DNA from 4 places in the Mesorhizobium sp. M7A.F.Ca.CA.004.04.2.1 genome. Region 1 is predicted to be linked to each of the others. Evidence: predicted binding sites of a transcription regulator. Region 1 holds the regulator's gene; each other region holds the start of a gene.
What was found. The regulator PhoB, encoded in region 1, activates phosphate uptake and scavenging genes when phosphate is short. The targets are predictions, from matches to a motif close to TGTCATNNANCTGTCAT.

Region 2: the regulator PhoB is predicted to act here: its motif matches at 2,453-2,469, upstream of ugpB (sn-glycerol-3-phosphate ABC transporter substrate-binding protein UgpB).
Region 3: the regulator PhoB is predicted to act here: its motif matches at 2,711-2,727, upstream of EN893_RS11215 (putative 2-aminoethylphosphonate ABC transporter substrate-binding protein).
Region 4: the regulator PhoB is predicted to act here: its motif matches at 1,978-1,994, upstream of EN893_RS10225 (YdcH family protein).

Annotation. Positions count from the first base shown of each region.
Region 1 is NZ_RZPH01000394.1:516-4,975, reverse strand. It holds gene pstB (phosphate ABC transporter ATP-binding protein PstB) at 1-741, shown strand, start outside; gene phoU (phosphate signaling complex protein PhoU) at 768-1,475, shown strand; gene phoB (phosphate regulon transcriptional regulator PhoB) at 1,492-2,181, shown strand; gene EN893_RS18200 (ROK family protein) at 2,198-3,445, opposite strand; gene xylF (D-xylose ABC transporter substrate-binding protein) at 3,716-4,460, shown strand, end outside.
Region 2 is NZ_RZPH01000079.1:3,454-7,913, reverse strand. It holds gene EN893_RS05935 (EAL domain-containing protein) at 1-2,172, opposite strand, end outside; gene ugpB (sn-glycerol-3-phosphate ABC transporter substrate-binding protein UgpB) at 2,532-3,842, shown strand; gene ugpA (sn-glycerol-3-phosphate ABC transporter permease UgpA) at 4,037-4,460, shown strand, end outside.
Region 3 is NZ_RZPH01000186.1:3,058-7,517, forward strand. It holds gene phnY (phosphonoacetaldehyde dehydrogenase) at 1-1,069, shown strand, start outside; gene EN893_RS11210 (aspartate aminotransferase family protein) at 1,139-2,500, shown strand; gene EN893_RS11215 (putative 2-aminoethylphosphonate ABC transporter substrate-binding protein) at 2,900-3,925, shown strand; partial or broken gene EN893_RS11220 (ATP-binding cassette domain-containing protein) at 4,048-4,460, shown strand, end outside.
Region 4 is NZ_RZPH01000164.1:2,729-7,188, forward strand. It holds gene EN893_RS10215 (lytic transglycosylase domain-containing protein) at 1-137, opposite strand, end outside; gene ispG (flavodoxin-dependent (E)-4-hydroxy-3-methylbut-2-enyl-diphosphate synthase) at 143-1,393, opposite strand; gene EN893_RS10225 (YdcH family protein) at 1,728-1,907, opposite strand; gene EN893_RS10230 (DUF465 domain-containing protein) at 2,147-2,350, shown strand; gene EN893_RS10235 (IclR family transcriptional regulator) at 2,375-3,163, opposite strand; gene EN893_RS10240 (transporter substrate-binding domain-containing protein) at 3,291-4,172, shown strand; gene EN893_RS10245 (amino acid ABC transporter permease) at 4,344-4,460, shown strand, end outside.

The sequences.
Region 1 (4,460 bases):
GGCGACAAGGTCGGCGTGTTCTATGGCGAGAAGCAGGCGCTGTTCGATGTCAATCTCGACGTCCGCCTGAATCAGGTGACGGCGCTGATCGGCCCCTCCGGCTGCGGCAAGTCGACCTTCCTGCGTTGCCTCAACCGCATGAACGACACCATCGATTCCGCGCGGGTAACCGGCAAGATAACGCTCGACGAAGAAGACATCTACGACAAGAACATCGATGTCGTCGAACTCAGGGCGCGCGTCGGCATGGTGTTTCAGAAACCCAATCCGTTCCCCAAGTCGATCTACGAGAACGTCGCCTATGGCCCGCGCATCCACGGATTGGCCAAGCGCAAGGCCGACATGGATCAGATCGTCGAGTCGAGCTTGAAGAAGGCGGCGATCTGGAACGAGGTGAAGGACCGTTTGCAGGAACCTGGCACGGGTCTTTCCGGTGGCCAGCAACAGCGTCTGTGCATTGCACGCGCCATCGCCGTGTCACCCGAGGTGATCCTGATGGACGAACCGTGTTCGGCGCTCGACCCGATCGCCACTGCTCGCGTCGAGGAACTGATCGACGAACTGCGCCAGAACTATACGATCGTCATCGTCACCCATTCGATGCAGCAGGCAGCGCGCGTGTCGCAGCGCACCGCGATGTTCCATCTAGGCTATCTGGTCGAGGAGGGCGCCACCGACAAGATGTTCACCACCCCCGACGACAAACGCACCCAGGACTACATCACCGGCCGGTTCGGCTGAGCTCAGGCATATGAGGGACGAAGATCATGGGTGAACATACCGTTGCATCTTTCGATGAGGATCTGGAGCAGATCAGCCAGCTGATCCGCGACATGGGCGATCTCGCCCGCTCGATGGTCAGTGGCTCGACCAAGGCTTTGCTCAATTCGGACAATGCGCTGGCGCAGCGCGTGGTTTCCGACGATGCGATCATGGATGCCCGCCAGCGCGAGCTGGACGATCGCGCCATCACGCTGATCGCCAAGCGCCAGCCAATGGCCAACGATCTGCGTGCGGTGGTCGGTTCGATCCGCATGGCCGGCGACCTCGAGCGCATCGGCGACCTTGCCAAGAACATCGCCAAGCGCGTCGGCACTGTCGGGCTGAGCGTCACGCCGCACGATCTTTCGCATTCGATCGACGCGATGGCGCAGCTGGTGCTGATCCAGGTGCAGGGGGTCGTCGACGAGTATGCCGCCGCTGACGCGGCAGCGCTTGCCACGCTCAGAAACAATGATGAACGCATCGACGTCAAATACACCTCGGTGTTCCGCGAGCTGCTGACCTACATGATGGAAGATCCCCGCAACATCACGGCGTGCACGCACCTGTTGTTTTGCGCCAAGAACCTCGAGCGGATCGGCGACCACGTGACCAACATCGCCGAAAATGCCTACTATGTTTTGACCGGCACGCAGCTGCCAGCCAATCGTCCGAAGCAGGACGAGACGGCAATGTCCGCGCCAGCGGCATAACAAGGGTGACCAGCCGATGATCGCACCACGCATCATGGTGGTGGAGGATGAGGAGCCGCTAGGCGTGCTGCTCCGCTACAATCTTGAATCCGAAGGTTACCAGGTCGAGGTGGTGACGCGCGGCGATGAGGCCGAAATCCGGCTGCAGGAGAACGTTCCCGATCTTCTGGTGCTCGACTGGATGGTGCCTGCGGTTTCGGGCATCGAACTCTGCCGGCGCCTGCGAATGCGTCCCGAGACCGAGCGGCTGCCGATCATCATGCTGACCGCGCGAGGCGAGGAAAGCGACCGCGTGCGCGGCCTGTCGACCGGCGCCGACGACTATCTGGTCAAGCCCTTCTCGACGCCGGAGTTCATGGCCAGGGTCAAGGCGCTGCTGCGCCGGGCCAAGCCGGAAGTGCTGTCCAGCGTGCTAAAGGTCGGCGATATCGTGCTCGATCGCGAGTCGCACCGTGTCTATCGCAAGAAGAGCGAGATCCGGCTTGGGCCGACGGAATTCCGCCTGCTCGAATTCATGATGCGCCATCCAGGCCGCGTGTTCTCGCGCAGCCAGCTGCTCGACAATGTCTGGGGCGAGACGATCTACATCGACGAGCGCACGGTCGACGTGCATGTCGGCCGGCTGCGCAAGGCGGTCAACAATGGCCGTATGCCTGATGTCATCCGCACGATCCGTGGGGCCGGATACGCCATCCGAGAGGACTGAACTCCCTCGTTTGAACTCACGCCACGTTCTTGCCGCCGAAACCGGATCTCGCCTGCACGCCCGGCGCAAAAATCTCCTGATCGACGAAGATCAGCGCCCGCATGGCGCAGCCTTCGCGGATCAGCGGCAGTTCGTTCGGCTCGGTGTCGAAGGAAATCGATTTGGAATGCTGGCCGCCGGCGGTCTGGGCAATCGCTTGCCGCAATGCCGGCTCGATCAGGTCGAAGGCGGCGGCGCTGACACCGACCATGGCGACCGGCGCCGGATCGATCAGCGCGAACAGGCTGCCGAGGCCGTAGCCGAGCGCTTCGCCGGCCTTGCGATAGGCTTCCCGTTCGGGTCCGTCACCTTCGCGGGCCGCGGCAGCCAGGGCGCGCATGTCGGCGTCGCTGACATCGGCGACGGGTTCTGCATCCTCGCCCATCTGCCTGGCGTTGCGCCAGATGGCGTAATTGCCCGCATAGGCTTCGACGCAGCCGCGCCGTCCGCAGCGACATAGCGCGCCGTTCGGCCGATGGATCATGTGGCCGAATTCGCCGCCCGAAGAATGGGTGCCGGTGAACAATTCGCCCTTCAGCACCAGTCCCATGCCGATGCCGTGCGACAAAAGGATAGCGATGAAATCGTCGCGGTAACGATCGGGGTCGCGCCAGCGCAGCGCCACCGCCATCATGTTGCAGTCGTTCTCCATTATGGCAGGGATGCCGAACTCGTCTTCGAATATGTCAGCGAAGGCGATGTCGGTGTGCGGCGTGATCGGCGACCACAGCATGGCGCGGGCACGGGTGTCGGTGATGCCCTGGATGGCCAGCGCGATGCGGGCGATGCTGCGCACGTCCAGGTCGGGATCTGCCAGGCGGCGCCGCACGATGGCCGTGCATTCCCCGATCAGCGACTCGCGCGACATCGTCAGCGTGTCCAGCCGGCGCTGTTCCTCGGATATCACCTGGCCGGCATAGTCGATGACGGCGACGGAGAGGAAGTTCAGCGACAGCACCACGGTCATTACCGCGGCCGCTTCCGGATTGAGACTGAGGCCGACCTGCGGCCGGCCGCGTTTGAGCGAGCCGGCCTCGCTCGGCTTGCTTTCGGTCAGGATGCCTTCGACGATCAGGTCGGATGAAATCGCCGAGATGGTCGAATGGCTGAGGCTTGTGGTCGCGGCGATCTCGGTTCGTGACGGCTGTCCGGCGCGGCGCACTGCCGCGATCACCATGGCGCGGTTGCGGCGGCGCAGATCGTCGTGGCGGATTCCGACCGACATGTTCTTTCATATCCTCCCGGTCGCCGCGGTTCCTCCTGCCCCTGGAACGCTGTCGGTGACGCCGGTAAATACTGGCAGAAGCTGCATGCCGTGTCATTTATTTATTCCGAGACTCGAAAAAAACTCGAAATGACATCAAAATCCATCAGAATCGATGTTGACAGCGTTCGGGCGTTGGCCCAGTATTTTTTCGAGGCTCGAAAAAATAGAGCCTCTGTGCCGGCCCTCGGGTCAGTTTGGTCGCGCCATACGCGGCGCAGGGAGGATAATATGAAAAGATTCACGGCCGCCATCCTGGCGGGTGCCGCCATGTCGCTGACGCTCGCGTCTGTCGCGCAGGCGAAGGACAAGGTTGTCGGCGTTTCGTGGTCCAACTTCCAGGAAGAACGCTGGAAGACCGACGAGGCCGCCATGAAGACGGCGATCGAGGCCGCCGGCGACAAGTACATCTCCGCCGATGCGCAGTCCAATCCCGGCAAGCAGCTTACCGATGTCGAAAGCCTGATCTCGCAGGGCGCTAATTCCCTGATCATCCTGGCGCAGGACGCTTCGGCCATCGGCCCGGCCGTGCAGAAGGCGCTGGACGAAGGCATTCCGGTCGTCGGCTATGACCGGCTGATCGAGAACAAGGACGTCTTCTATCTGACCTTCGACAACAAGGAAGTCGGCCGCATGCAGGCCCGCGAAGTGTTCAAGGTCAAGCCGGAAGGCAACTACGTCTTCATCAAGGGCTCCGGTGCCGATCCCAATGCCGACTTCCTGTTCTCGGGCTCGATGGAAGTGCTCAAGGAAGCCATCGACAGCGGCAAGATCAAGAATGTCGGCGAAGCCTACACGGATGGCTGGCTGCCCGCCAACGCCCAGAAGAACATGGAGCAGTTCCTGACCGCCAACGACAACAAGGTCGACGCGGTGGTCGCGGCCAATGACGGCACTGCCGGTGGCGTCGTCGCGGCGCTGACGGCTCAAGGCTTGGCCGGCACCGTGCCGGTCTCGGGTCAGGACGGCGACCACG
Region 2 (4,460 bases), on a different contig from region 1:
GATCGCCGCGACCTGGCCGTTCTTGTCGACGGACTTGATGAATGAGCCATCGATCTTGATCTTGTCGAAGGGAAAGGCGCGAAGGTTGGAGAGCGAGGAATAGCCGGTTCCAAAATCGTCCATGGCGACGCGCACGCCCAGCGCCTTGACCTGCCGCAAGGTGGCCAATGCCCGCGGCATGTCCTTGACAAGCGCCGTCTCGGTGATCTCAAGCTCGAGCCTGCCGGGCGCCAGGCCGGAATTCAGCAAGGTTTCGTGGACCTTGCGGCTGAAATTCGTGTTGTGGAGCTGCACCGCCGAAACGTTGACGGCCACCGTCAGCGGATTTTCCCAGCGGGCGGCTTCCTCGCAGGCGGCCGTCAGCACCCATTCGCCAATCTGGCCAATGGCGCCGCTGTCTTCGGCGACCGGGATGAATATGCTCGGCGAGACGTCGCCGCGCGTCGGATGCCGCCACCGGACCAGCGCTTCGAAACCGACCATCTTCCCGCTGCTGATCTCCTTCTGCGGCTGATAGACGAGGTAGAACTCCTGGCGTGCGACCGCCTGGCGCAGTTCGTGCTCCATCACGCGCTTGTCGCGGGCCTCGGCCCCCATCGAAGCTTCGAAATAGCGGTAGGTGTCCTTGCCTTCGGTCTTGGCCCGGTAGAGCGCGGTATCGGCGTGGCTTATCAGGCTGGCCTGGTTTTCGGCATCCGATGGATAAAGCGCAATGCCGATGCTGGCCGACACCAGGCCGCCGCCGACCGAGAGCCGGTTTTCCTCGCGCATGGCGGTCAGCACGGCGTTGGCGATACGGCCCGCCTCCAACGGGTCGGTCAGGTTCGGCGCGATGATGGCGAACTCATCGCCGCCCAGCCGCGCCACCATCTGTCCTTGGCGAAGAATGCCGGTAACGCAGTGCGCAACCTTCTGCAGCATGGCGTCGCCCGCGCCGTGCCCATACAGGTCGTTGACCTCCTTGAACCGGTCGAGATCGAGCAGCAGAAGCGCAAGCTGGCCGCCTTTCCTGGTCCGGCCCATCGCAGCGATTTCCGTCTCCAGCCGGCCGGAAAAGCTGCGGCGATTGGCCAGTCCGGTCAATGGATCGAAATGGGCAAGCCGCAGGATCTCCTGTTCCGCCTTCTTGCGCTCGCGAATGTCGCGGACCGCGACCACGTTGTGAGGCTTGCCACAATAGTCGATGCTCCTGGCGATCAGCTCGACAGGAATGCTCGTGCCATCGCGGCCGCTCAATTCGGCCTCCTGCGGCTGTTCGCCGAAGCCCGACATGTCGGATCCGAAGAGATCGCCAAGCTGCATTCCGTTCAGCGTCGCTGTTGCGATGCCCGTCAATGTCGCCATGCTGTCATTGGCACTGATGATGCGGTGGCCGTCGCAGACGATCAGCCCCTCCACGGCGGCATTGGCCAGGCCGTGCATGCGGTCTACCTCGAGCTTCTGGCGACGGAAGCGCAAATCGATCCACAGCGCCGATGCCGACAGAACCAGGATCACCAGTGTGGCGGCGGCGGCCGCAAAAGCCTGCGAGGTCGGCTCGATCGTATATTCGGATATGACGATCGAGGGATCGGGGAAGATCGAGACGGCACCCATACCGATGAAATGCAGGGTGCAGATTGCCAGCGTCAGCAGCACCGCGCCGCCGGATGTCGCCTTCAAGGAGGGACGGCGCTGCACGACACGCAGCGCCAGCGCCGCGAGCGTCACGCCGGCCAGAAGGGAAACGGCGACAAGCAACAGGTTCCACTCGATGCGGCCCTGAACCTCGAACGCCGCCATACCGATGTAGTGCATGGCCGCGATACCGCCGCCCAGCACGGCGCCGCCGACGAGATGATAGTCGAACTCATTCCGCAAGGTGGCGATCCACATGCCGGCTGCCGTCAGAGTGACCGAAGCAGCGAGCGAAAGCACGGAAAGTGCGGGATCGTAAGCACTGGGTATGCCCGGTGTGAATGCGAGCATGGCGATGAAGTGCGTTGCCCAGATGCCGAAGCCGGTCGAAGTGGCCGCGATCATCAGCCAGGCAAGCCGGTTCCGATCGGTGGAGCGGCTTATGTGATGAAGCAGGTTGACGGCAGAGAAACAGGAAATTCCGCAGATCAGCGCGGCGAGTGCGACCAGTCTCAGATCGTGTTCGTTGACGATACAATTGTAGACCGTCAGCATTTTATTTCACCTGATCTTTGGAAATAAACAGGGCAGCAGGATTGAGTAGCGCGTTGCCGTTGAGGGATCGATAAAGTCGCCTGCAACCTTGGCGTGTCTCTTCGGGTTGCAGCGGCTGCAATCAAGGCTGCCACCCCGAAAGGCAGCTTGGCAGTTCCGACGGTGGTTCCTGGCGCTTGTCGTCGCGCTAAGCCGGCTAACCGTGTGGCTTTCCATGCGTCCAAGCGGAGGCGAGGTGGCGTGAGGTAAAGGGGTGAAGTTCGTCGATCTGCAACAAAACCGTTGTCTGATTGTCATGAGCGACACATATTGCCTTTGCGGGAGTGCCCCTTTCGCCAATGACAAACGGGAGATGAAACATGAAGTCCTTCGGCTTCGCGGCCGGTGTTGCCGCCACCTTTATGCTGCTTTCCTCAACCTCCGCTTTTGCTGTCACGCAGATCAGTTGGTGGCACGCCATGACTGGCGCCAATGCCGAAGTTGTCGACAAGATCTCCAAAGATTTCAATGCCAGCCAGAGCGACTATGAACTCGTTCCGGTGTTCAAAGGCACCTACCCCGAGACGCTGAATGCCGGCATCGCCGCCTACCGTGCCGGCCAGGCGCCCGACATCATGCAGGTGTTCGACGTCGGCACCGGCGTGATGATGGCAGCCGAAGGCGCAATCAAGCCGGCAGCCGATGTGTTGACCAGCGCTGGAATGACCTTCGACAAGAGCCAGTATCTGCCAGGCATAGTCGGCTATTATTCGAAGCCGGACGGCACCATGCTCTCTTTCCCCTATAACTCCTCCTCGCCGATCCTTTATTACAACAAGGATATCTTCAAGAAGGCTGGTCTCGACGTCGACAGCCCACCCAAGACCTGGAATGAGGTGTGGGAAGACGCCAAGAAGATCAAGGCGAGCGGCGCGGCCGCCTGCGGCTACACCTCGACCTGGCTGACCTGGATCCATCTGGAGAATTTCGCGGCCTGGAATGACGTGTCATGGGCCACCCAGCAGAACGGTCTGGCCGGCGGCGATGTCGAGCTCAAGATCAATGCGCCGATTTTCGTCAACCACTTCCAGGCGCTGGCGGACCTCGCCAAGGACGGCACCTTCAAATATGGCGGCCGCACCTCCGAAGCCAAGCAGATCTTCCTCGCCGGCGAATGCGGGATCATGACCGAATCCTCCGGCGGCCTTGGCGATATCGTCAAGTCCGGCATGAATTACGGCATCGGCCAATTGCCCTATGACAGCGACGCCAAGGGCGCACCGCAGAACACGACGCCGGGTGGCGCCAGCCTGTGGGTTTTCGCTGAAAAATCCGACGAGGAATACAAGGGCGTCGCGGCCTTCTTCGCCTACCTGTCGAAGACCGAGGTGCAAGAATACCTGCACCAGAAGTCGGGTTATCTGCCGGTAACGCTTGCCGCCTATGAAGCGACCAAGAAGTCCGGTTTCTATGACAAGAACGTCGGTCGCGAGACCCCGATCCTGCAGATGACGGGTAAGGCGCCGACCGACAATTCCAAGGGCGTACGTCTTCCGAACCTGCCGCAGGTGCGCGATATCCAGAACGAGGAGTTCGAAAAGATGCTCGCCGGCCAGCAAACCGCGCAGCAGGCGCTCGACAATGCGGTTACGCGTGGCAATGCGGCGATCAAGGAAGCGCTGGGGAATTAGAGCGAGCGCAGGTCCTTGCTCTACGGCGCATCCACCTGTCCTGCCAGGCATCTCCCCTCGGCGAGGGGAGTTTTGCCGTCCCTTGCGATTTCGCCAACGGTCGATGATGCCCAATCCGAAACGCTCGTCAAAGCCATCTTGGCGAAGAGGGATGCTACATCGTGCCGCCCGCCTCATCACCTCGGAGTGGCTCCATGACCCCTCGCGTCGTGTTTCCCAACAAGATCCTTCCCTACCTGCTGGTGGCGCCGCAACTGGCCATCACGCTCGTGTTTTTCTACTGGCCGGCCGGTCAGGCGTTCTACCAATCCATGCTCAGGCAGGATCCGTTCGGACTGAGGACCAAGTTCGTCTGGTTCGCCAATTTCAGGAAAGTGCTTGCCGATCCGGCCTACCTGAACTCGATCAAGGTCACGGTGGTGTTTTCCCTTGCGACCGCCATCGTCGCCATGTGCGTGGCGCTCCTGCTTGCGGTCATGGCAGAGAAGGTGGTGCGCGGCAAAGGTCTCTACCGCACGCTCTTGATCTGGCCCTACGCGGTGGCGCCGGCAATCGCCGGTATGCTGTGGCTGTTCCTCTTCAACCCGTCGATCGGGTCGCTGGCCTACATGCTGAGAA
Region 3 (4,460 bases), on a different contig from region 1:
CGACCTCACCCCGCACGGCAAGGCGCGCAAGATCTTCACCACCCGCGAGCCGTTGAAGGCGATCTCGGCGATCACGCCGTTCAACCACCCGCTCAACATGGTCTCGCACAAGGTGGCGCCGGCGATCGCCACCAACAATTGCGTGGTGGTCAAGCCGACCGAATTGACGCCGATGACGGCGCTTCTCCTGGCCGACATTCTCTATGAAGCCGGTCTGCCGCCCGAAATGCTGTCGGTGGTGACCGGCTGGCCCGCAGACATCGGCAACGAGATGATCACCAACGACAATATCGACCTGATCACTTTCACCGGCGGCGTGCCGGTCGGCAAGATGATCGCCCGCACCGCCGGCTACAAGCGCCAGGTGCTGGAACTCGGCGGCAACGACCCGCTGATCATCCTCAACGATCTCTCCGACGAGGATCTGGCCAGAGCCGCGGATCTGGCCGTCGCCGGCGCGACAAAGAACTCCGGCCAGCGCTGCACCGCGGTCAAGCGCATCCTGGTTCAGGAAAGCGTCGCCGACCGCTTCGTGCCGCTGGTGCTGGAGCGGGCGAAAAAAATCCGCTTCGGCGATCCGATGGACCGCTCGACCGACCTTGGCACCGTCGTGCACGAGAAGGCGGCGGCGCTGTTCGAAGCCCGCGTCCACATGGCCGCCGAGCAGGGCGCCGAAATCCTCTACAATCCGGGTCGTCAGGGCGCGTTGCTGCCGCCGATCGTTGTCGATCGCGTTCCTCACACATCCGAATTGGTGATGGAGGAGACGTTCGGCCCGATCATCCCGATCGTTCGCGCGCCGGACGACGATGATGCGCTGATCGCACTGTCCAACTCGACCGCCTTCGGCCTGTCGTCGGGCGTCTGCACCAACTCTTTTCCGCGCATGCAGAAATACATCGCCGGCCTTCAGGTCGGCACCGTCAACATCTGGGAAGTGCCGGGCTACCGCATCGAGATGTCGCCCTTCGGCGGCATCAAGGATTCGGGCAATGGCTACAAGGAAGGCGTCATCGAGGCGATGAAGAGCTACACCAATGTGAAGACATTTTCGCTGCCCTGGTCCTGACCGGGCGGCATTGACGGATAAGACAACCGAGGGAGCGTTCGCCGCTCCCTCATTCGCGTTTCGGAGACCATGATGGCCGCGATCAAAGAGCTTGTGCACACCGAAGGCGATTCCAACACCACAGCGGCTCGCGGCCGATGGGATGCCGGGCAGGACGATCCGCGGATCCGCGGCTTGCTCGATCGCGACGCGGCTGCCTTCATGCACCAGAGTCTGTCCAGCCCCTGCCTTTCGACCATCGCGAAGGCGCAAGGCATCTGGATCGAGGACACCGCTGGCCGCCGCTTCATGGATTTCCACGGCAACAGCGTGCATCACCTCGGCTACGGCCATCCAAGGCTGGTCACGGCGATCAAAAAGCAGCTCGATGAGCTCTGCTTTGCGCCGCGCCGCTTTACCTGCGAGCCCGCCGTCGAGCTGGCGGAGAAGCTGGCGGCATTGGCGCCCGGCGATCTCGGCAAGGTGCTGTTCACCACCGGTGGTTCGGATGCCATCGAGGTCGCGCTGAAGATCGCCCGCGCCGCGACCGGCCGCTTCAAGACGGTGTCGTTCTGGGATGCGTTCCACGGGGCCGGCTTCGGCGCTGCAAGCGTCGGCGGCGAGGCGACCTTCCGCTCGCACATATCAGGCCCGATGATGACCGGCACCGAGCACGTCGCACCCTGGGACGGCTATCGCTGTCCCTATGGCCACGATTCCCTCGAAACCTCGGGGCTCGCTTGCGCCAACATGATCGCCTATGTGCTCGGCCGCGAACAGGACGTGGCGGCGGTCGTCGCAGAACCGATGCGGGCGACGCCCAACCCGCCGCCGCCCGGTTTCTGGAAGCGGGTTCGCGAAGCCTGCGACCGGCACGGCACGCTGCTGATCTTCGACGAGATCCCGACCGGGCTGGGCAAGACGGGAAAATTCTTCGCCCACGAGCATGATGATGTGACGCCCGACATCGTCGTCCTCGGCAAGTCGCTCGGCGGCGGCATCCTGCCGATCGCCGCCGTCATCGCGCGCCGCGACCTCGACGTCACCGGTGGCTTCGCGATCGGCCACTACACCCACGAGAAGAACCCGGTGACGACCCGCGCCGCACTGACGACGATCGACATCATCCTGGAGGAAGGATTGGTCGAACGCGCGGCCGAACTTGGCCGGCACATGCTGGAGCGTATGCAGCACCTGATGGCGCGCTCGCCCCATGTCGGCGACGTCAGGGGCAGGGGACTGATGGTCGGCGTCGAGCTCGTCGAGGATCGCGATACGCGCGAGCCGGCGCGCGATCTCGCCGAACGCGTCTTCTATGCTTGCCTGGGGCAGGGGCTGAGCTTCAAGGTCAGCCAGGGCAATGTGCTGACGCTGTCGCCGCCGCTGGTCATTTCGAAAGCTGATCTCGATCGTGCGCTCGACATCCTCGAGACCGCCGTGCTGGCGGCCTGACCATGAAGGCCGTGCGCACCGACCGCGAGCTCGAATGCCCCGAAATCGACGCGGGCTTGCGGGCGAGGGGGGGCGATCTGGTGGTGACTGTCCGCTCGTCCGACCCGCGTTTGCGGGCACAGACAACGGGCGTTTCGTTCGGCTGACCATAACCGTCTCCGTGCCAATCGTGGGCTTTCGCAAGCGCGAAATAGCGGCCGCAACAGGCATGCGACAGTTCCATGACGACTATCAGTAGAAGTTTGCCTGTCATAAAATAAATAGATTTTACTTATCGATCACCAATCCCCAGAGTTGACCCAACGACGACATCCACAAGCGCTACAGGGCCGCAATGTCCACCGGCGCGATCGTCACAGTGCATCGCAGAATGTGCCAACAATCAAAGGGGAACTGAGCATGAAATCGCGCAACGCAACTATCGCAATGGCCTTCGCCGCGGCATTGATGTCATCCGCCGCCTTTGCCGAAACCTCCGAACTGACAGTCTATACCGCCATTGAAGCCGAAGATCTCGCCCGCTACGCCGAGACTTTCACAAAGAGCCATCCCGACATCAAACTGAACTTTGTCCGCGACTCCACGGGTGTCGTTACCGCCAAGCTGTTGGCCGAAAAGGACAATCCGCAGGCCGACGTTGTCTGGGGCCTTGCCGCTACATCGCTTCTGGTGCTGAAGACCGAAGGCATGCTTGAGCCCTACGCGCCAAAAGGCGTCGAATTGCTCAAGCCGAAGTTTGTCGACAAGGACACGCCACCGGCCTGGGTTGGCATGGACGCCTGGGCGGCTTCGATCTGCTTCAACACCGTGGAGGGCAAAAAGCTTGGCCTCGCCGAGCCGACCAGCTGGAAAGATCTTACCAAGCCGGAATACAAGGGTCACATCGTGATGCCGAACCCGGCCTCGTCCGGCACCGGCTTCCTCGATGTATCGAGCTGGCTGCAGTTGTTCGGCGAGAAGGATGGTTGGGCCTATATGGATGCCCTGCATCAGAATATTGATGCCTACACGCATTCTGGTTCGAAGCCGTGCAAAATGGCCGCCGCCGGTGAAACCGTAATCGGCATCTCGTTCGAGTTCCGCGCCGCGAAATCGAAGAAGGAGGGCGCTCCCCTCGATATCGTCATCCCGTCCGAAGGCATCGGCTGGGACATGGAGGCATCCGCGATCGTTGCGGGAACGAAAAATCTCGAAGCCGCCAAAACGCTGCTCGACTGGTCGATCAGCAAGGAGGCCAACGAGATGTACAATGTAGGTTATGCGGTTCTGGCTATGCCGAATGTCGCCAAGCCGGTCGAATTCCTGCCCGCAGATATCGAGTCCAAGATGATCGACAATGACTTCGAGTGGGCGGCCAACCACCGCAAGGCCATTCTCGACGAGTGGACGAAGCGCTACGACGCCAAGTCTGAGCCCAAGAGCTAGACGCAGAGCATTTCGACAGGGCGCCGTCAGAGCGGCGCCCTTCTCGTAACTCTTCCCGGATGGTCAAAATGAGACACGAACCCGTCGCTGATCTATCGGCAACGCTGGCCGAGGTGCATCCCATGACCGCTGCCGGCAACACGGCTTACCTGCGGATCGAACATCTCTGGAAGGCCTTCGGCGAGTTCCATGCGCTGAAGGACATCTCGCTCGACATCAACGAAGGCGAATTCATCTGCTTTCTCGGCCCTTCGGGTTGCGGCAAGACCACGCTGCTGCGCGCCGTCGCCGGCCTCGACCTGCAGACCAGAGGCGTCGTCCGCCAGGGGGGCAGGGATATCTCAACGCTGCCGCCGTCAAAACGCGACTACGGCATCGTGTTTCAGTCCTACGCGCTGTTTCCCAATCTGACGATTGAAAGGAACATCGCCTTTGGCCTGGAAAACACCAAACGGCCGCGCGCCGAGATCGATGCCCGCGTCAAGGAATTGCTCATGCTGGTCGGCTTGCCCGATCAGGCGAAGAAATACCCAGC
Region 4 (4,460 bases), on a different contig from region 1:
TCGGCATGCGCCTGGATCAGATTGCAGACCTTGTCGATCAGCCGCTGCTTGGCGGATTGCGGCGGATCGGCCTGCACAAGGGTCGACCAGGTCAGCCCGTACAGCAGGATCAGCGCTGCCCAAAGGAAACGCTGCATCGGTTCTACTCGGCCGCGGCCTTGCCGCGACCGAACCGTTGCTCGATATAGTCGGCGACCATTTTCTCGAAATCCGCGGCGATCGACGGCCCGCGCAGCGTCGCCGCCTTTTTGCCGTCGACGAAGACAGGCGCCGTCGGCATTTCGCCCGTGCCGGGCAGCGAAATGCCGATGTCGGCATGCTTGGACTCGCCAGGGCCGTTGACGATGCAACCCATCACCGCGACCTTGAGGTTCTCGACGCCGGGGTATTTGTCGCGCCACACGGGCATGTTCTTCCTGAGATCGGCCTGGATGTTCTGGGCGAGTTCCTGGAACACGGTGGAGGTGGTGCGGCCGCAGCCGGGGCAAGCGGCAACAATCGGCACGAACTGCCTGAACCCCATGGTTTGCAGCAATTCCTGTGACACCTGCACCTCGCGCGTGCGGTCGCCGTTCGGCTCCGGTGTCAGCGAGATGCGGATGGTGTCGCCGATGCCTTGCTGGAGCAGGATGCCCATGGCGGCCGACGAAGCGACGATGCCCTTCGAGCCCATGCCGGCTTCGGTCAGGCCGAGATGCAGCGCATGATTGGAGCGGGTGGCGAGCTCGGTATAGACGGCGATCAGGTCCTGCACGCCGCTGACCTTGGCCGACAGGATGATTTTCTCGCGGCCAAGGCCGATCTCTTCCGCCATCTCGGCCGACAGGATCGCCGACTGCACGATCGCCTCGCGCATCACCTCCTGCGCGGTCAGCGGAAAACCCTTGTCCTGGTTGTCGTCCATCAGCCGGGTCAAAAGCTCCTGGTCGAGCGAGCCCCAGTTGACACCGATGCGCACCGGCTTGTCATGCCTGATCGCCATCTCGACGATATCGGCGAACTGGCGGTCCTTCTTGTCCTTGAAGCCGACATTGCCCGGATTGATGCGGTATTTGGCCAGCGCCTCGGCGCAGGCCGGATGATCGGCCAAAAGCTTGTGGCCGATATAGTGGAAATCGCCGACCAGCGGCACGTTGATACCAAGCCGCTGAAGCCGCTCATGAATGCGCGGCACGGCGGCGGCGCTCTCGTCGCGATCGACGGTGATGCGCACGATCTCCGAGCCGGCCCGGTGCAGCGCTGCGACCTGCGCAACCGTCTGGTCGATATCGGCCGTATCGGTGTTGGTCATCGATTGGACGATAACGGGCGCGCCGCCGCCGACGACCACGCCGCCGACATCGACGCCGACCGACGTGCGGCGGGGGAAAGGAGAGGAAAAATATCCGGTCATGCCGGCAGCCTTTTGTCTCTGGAGCATCTTGTGTCCTGCATGGACGCACAACGACGCCCCGGGCCGATGCGCTGAGGTCCGGGCATGAGGTGGAGGAGCAAAGATGGCTTGTCAATGGCGACAGGTCGCCACTGGCCGGAATCGCCCGCCGCCGGCGACCAGAAACAATCGATGATCTGGCGAAACGGGCGACGGCCGAAGCGGAGATTGAGCCGGGTGCAAGTCCAGCTTCGGCTGACAGACCGGTGCTGGAAAATCAAAACCCTCCACGCCGGCGGCGGGGTGCCGCCGGGAAAAGAGGCCGCGGATATTGGGCGGCTATGTCAGGAGGGCGTCAATGCGTGGTCGGTTTGCCTCTTAGTTTTTCAATCTCGTCCTTGAGTGCCAGCTTGCGTCGCTTGAGATTCACGATTTCGAGGTCGTCGACCGATGGATGATTCATCGCGTCATCGATTTCACGTTCGATGTCGCCGTGTTTCCGCTGCAACTCATCAAGATGGGATGCAAGAGACATGATTGGTTCTCCCTTTCATGGTTTTCCTCGATTGCAACCGTCACGGCGCGTCCACCGCAGGTTCGCTTCTGTGACGGCACGGTGACAGTGTGTCACCTTCCGCGGGCGATGTCGAATGATCCGTGGTAGCATTCCACGACACCTTGAAATGTGATATGGGCTGCACGCCGGTGACAAAACACCCGGTCCCGCCCAATCAGGCCCAGTTTTGGGCGCCGCAGACGTGCAGACGGTAGAGAATGTCCGATCAGGAACAGGCCGATATTCGCCTCGAATTTTCCCGCCTGAAGCAGGAACACGCCGATTTCGATGCCGCCATCAACGCGATGATCGCCATGGCCTGCGATCCGCTGCAGATCCAGCGCATGAAGAAGAAGAAGCTGTTCCTCAAGGATCGGCTGATGGCGCTGGAAGACAAGATCATTCCCGACATTATTGCATGAACTGGCATTCGCTCGTTCGCATGCCTAGGCTGCGATCGAAAGTCTCGCGGCACGATCACGCAGCAGGCCGATAAGTTCGCCGGTCCGCTCCTCGGACGTATCGATGGGGACCACCAGGCACATGGTCGCCTCGACCTTGCCCGGCGCTGAAAACACCGGCGCGGCAAGGCACTTCGTATAGGCATCGACAAGGCCCGAAGTGACGCAATAGCCGGTGACCTGCGCTTTTGCGATGTCGGCGACGAAATCGTCGAGCCGCAGTTTGCGCCCGTCGGGCAGCACGAGATCGTCGTCCGACACCATGCCTTCGATCTCAGCCTTCTCCAGCCCCGCCAGAAGCAGCCGCCCCGAGGCCGTCCAGGGCAGCGGTATCTGCAAGCCGGTGGCGGAACTGATGCGGAACGGCCTGGTGCCGGGACTCGCATGGACGATCGTATAGCGGCCGCTCTGCAGCATGCACAGTTCGGAAGTCTCGCCGGTCTCGCGCGACAGATTGTCGACCTCCTGGCGCCCCCGCCTCAACAGGTCGTTGCCCCGCACATAGTCCATTCCGTAGAGATAGAGCTTCTTGCCGAAATAGACGCGATTGCCGTCGCCTTCCATTTCCAGCAGTCCCGCATCGACCAGCGACCGCACCAGCGTATAGGTCGTCGAACGGGGCGCGTGCACGCCCTTGGCAAGGTCGCCAATGCCGATCGCGCGCTGGGTCGTGTGAAGAAACTCCAGAATCTCGAGCACCCGGTTGAGCCCCTTTTCACGGGAGCCCGAAATCTTCTCGCCGGCTGAAAGTGCCGAGGCATTGCCATCTTGCATTGTTGATTCCCGGTGTTAGTATCTGTCCTGTACAGGATACACACGTCTCTTGTAAGAGACAATCGCTTCGACGTCACTGACGCGTGTATTGCCTGTGCAAGGGGAACACAAACGAAAGGAGGTCGCCGTGAACGACACATCCGGAAGACGTGATTTTCTGAAATTGGGAATGGCGGGACTGGCCACGGCCGGCGTCGTGGGTGCGGCGGTAGCCGTCGATGCCCAGAAGGCCGCTGCTCAGGCAGCACCCGACAGCCTGCTGCGCACCGTGCTCGATCGCGGCAAGCTGATCGTCGGTACCGGCAGCACCAATGCGCCGTGGCACTTCGAGAACGATGCCGGCGAACTCGTCGGCATGGACATCACCATGGGACGCATTCTTGCCAAGGGCCTTTTCGACGATCCGACCAAGGTCGAGTTCGTGATGCAGGATCCGGCACAGCGCATCCCCAACGTCACCACCAACAAGGTCGACATCACCATTCAGTTCATGACGATGAGCGCCCAGCGCTCGCAGCTGGTCAATTTTTCCCGGCCTTACTATGTCGAGGGCGTCGCCCTGCTGAGCCTTCCGACCGCCGAGAACAAGACCTTCGACAAGCTGCTTGCCGGCGGCTCGGCGACACGCGTCTCCATCCTGCAGAATGTCGATGCCGAGGCGCAGGTGCATTCGGTGCTGCCCGAGTGCCAGGTTATGCAGATCGATACCCAGGCCAACGTGCTGCAGGCACTGGAATCGAAACGCGTCGACGCCGCTGCCGTCGATCTGTCCACGGTGCGCTGGCTCGCCTCGCGCAATCCGGACAGATATTTCGACGCCGGCAAGAGCTGGCTGAGCATGCTTTATGGCGCGGCACTCCGGCAAGGCGACCTTGACTGGCTGACCTTCGTCAACGCGACCTTCACCATCGCCATGTTCGGCCACGAAAACGCACTCTACGATGCCGCCTTCAAGGACTATTTCGGACAGGAGCCGCCGGCGCGCCATCCCGGCTTCCCAGCCATCTGACCTGCATCGGGCGGAAGGGCGTATCCAGCGCCCTTCCGCCTCCCTAGAGCAATTCCAGGAAAAGTGTGAAACGGTTTTCGTCCGGAATTGCGTCAAAACAAAGAGTTAGAGCGGGTCGCCGTTTCCGTGAAACGGTGAACCGCTCTAAGCCTGCGGCACTGAGGCGGACGCATGGGCTATGCCCTTAATTTCAACCTGATCTGGCGGCACTTCGACAAGCTGTGGGGCGGACTGCTGCTCAGTCTCGAACTCGCCGTCATATCGATCGCCATCGGCATCGTCATCGGC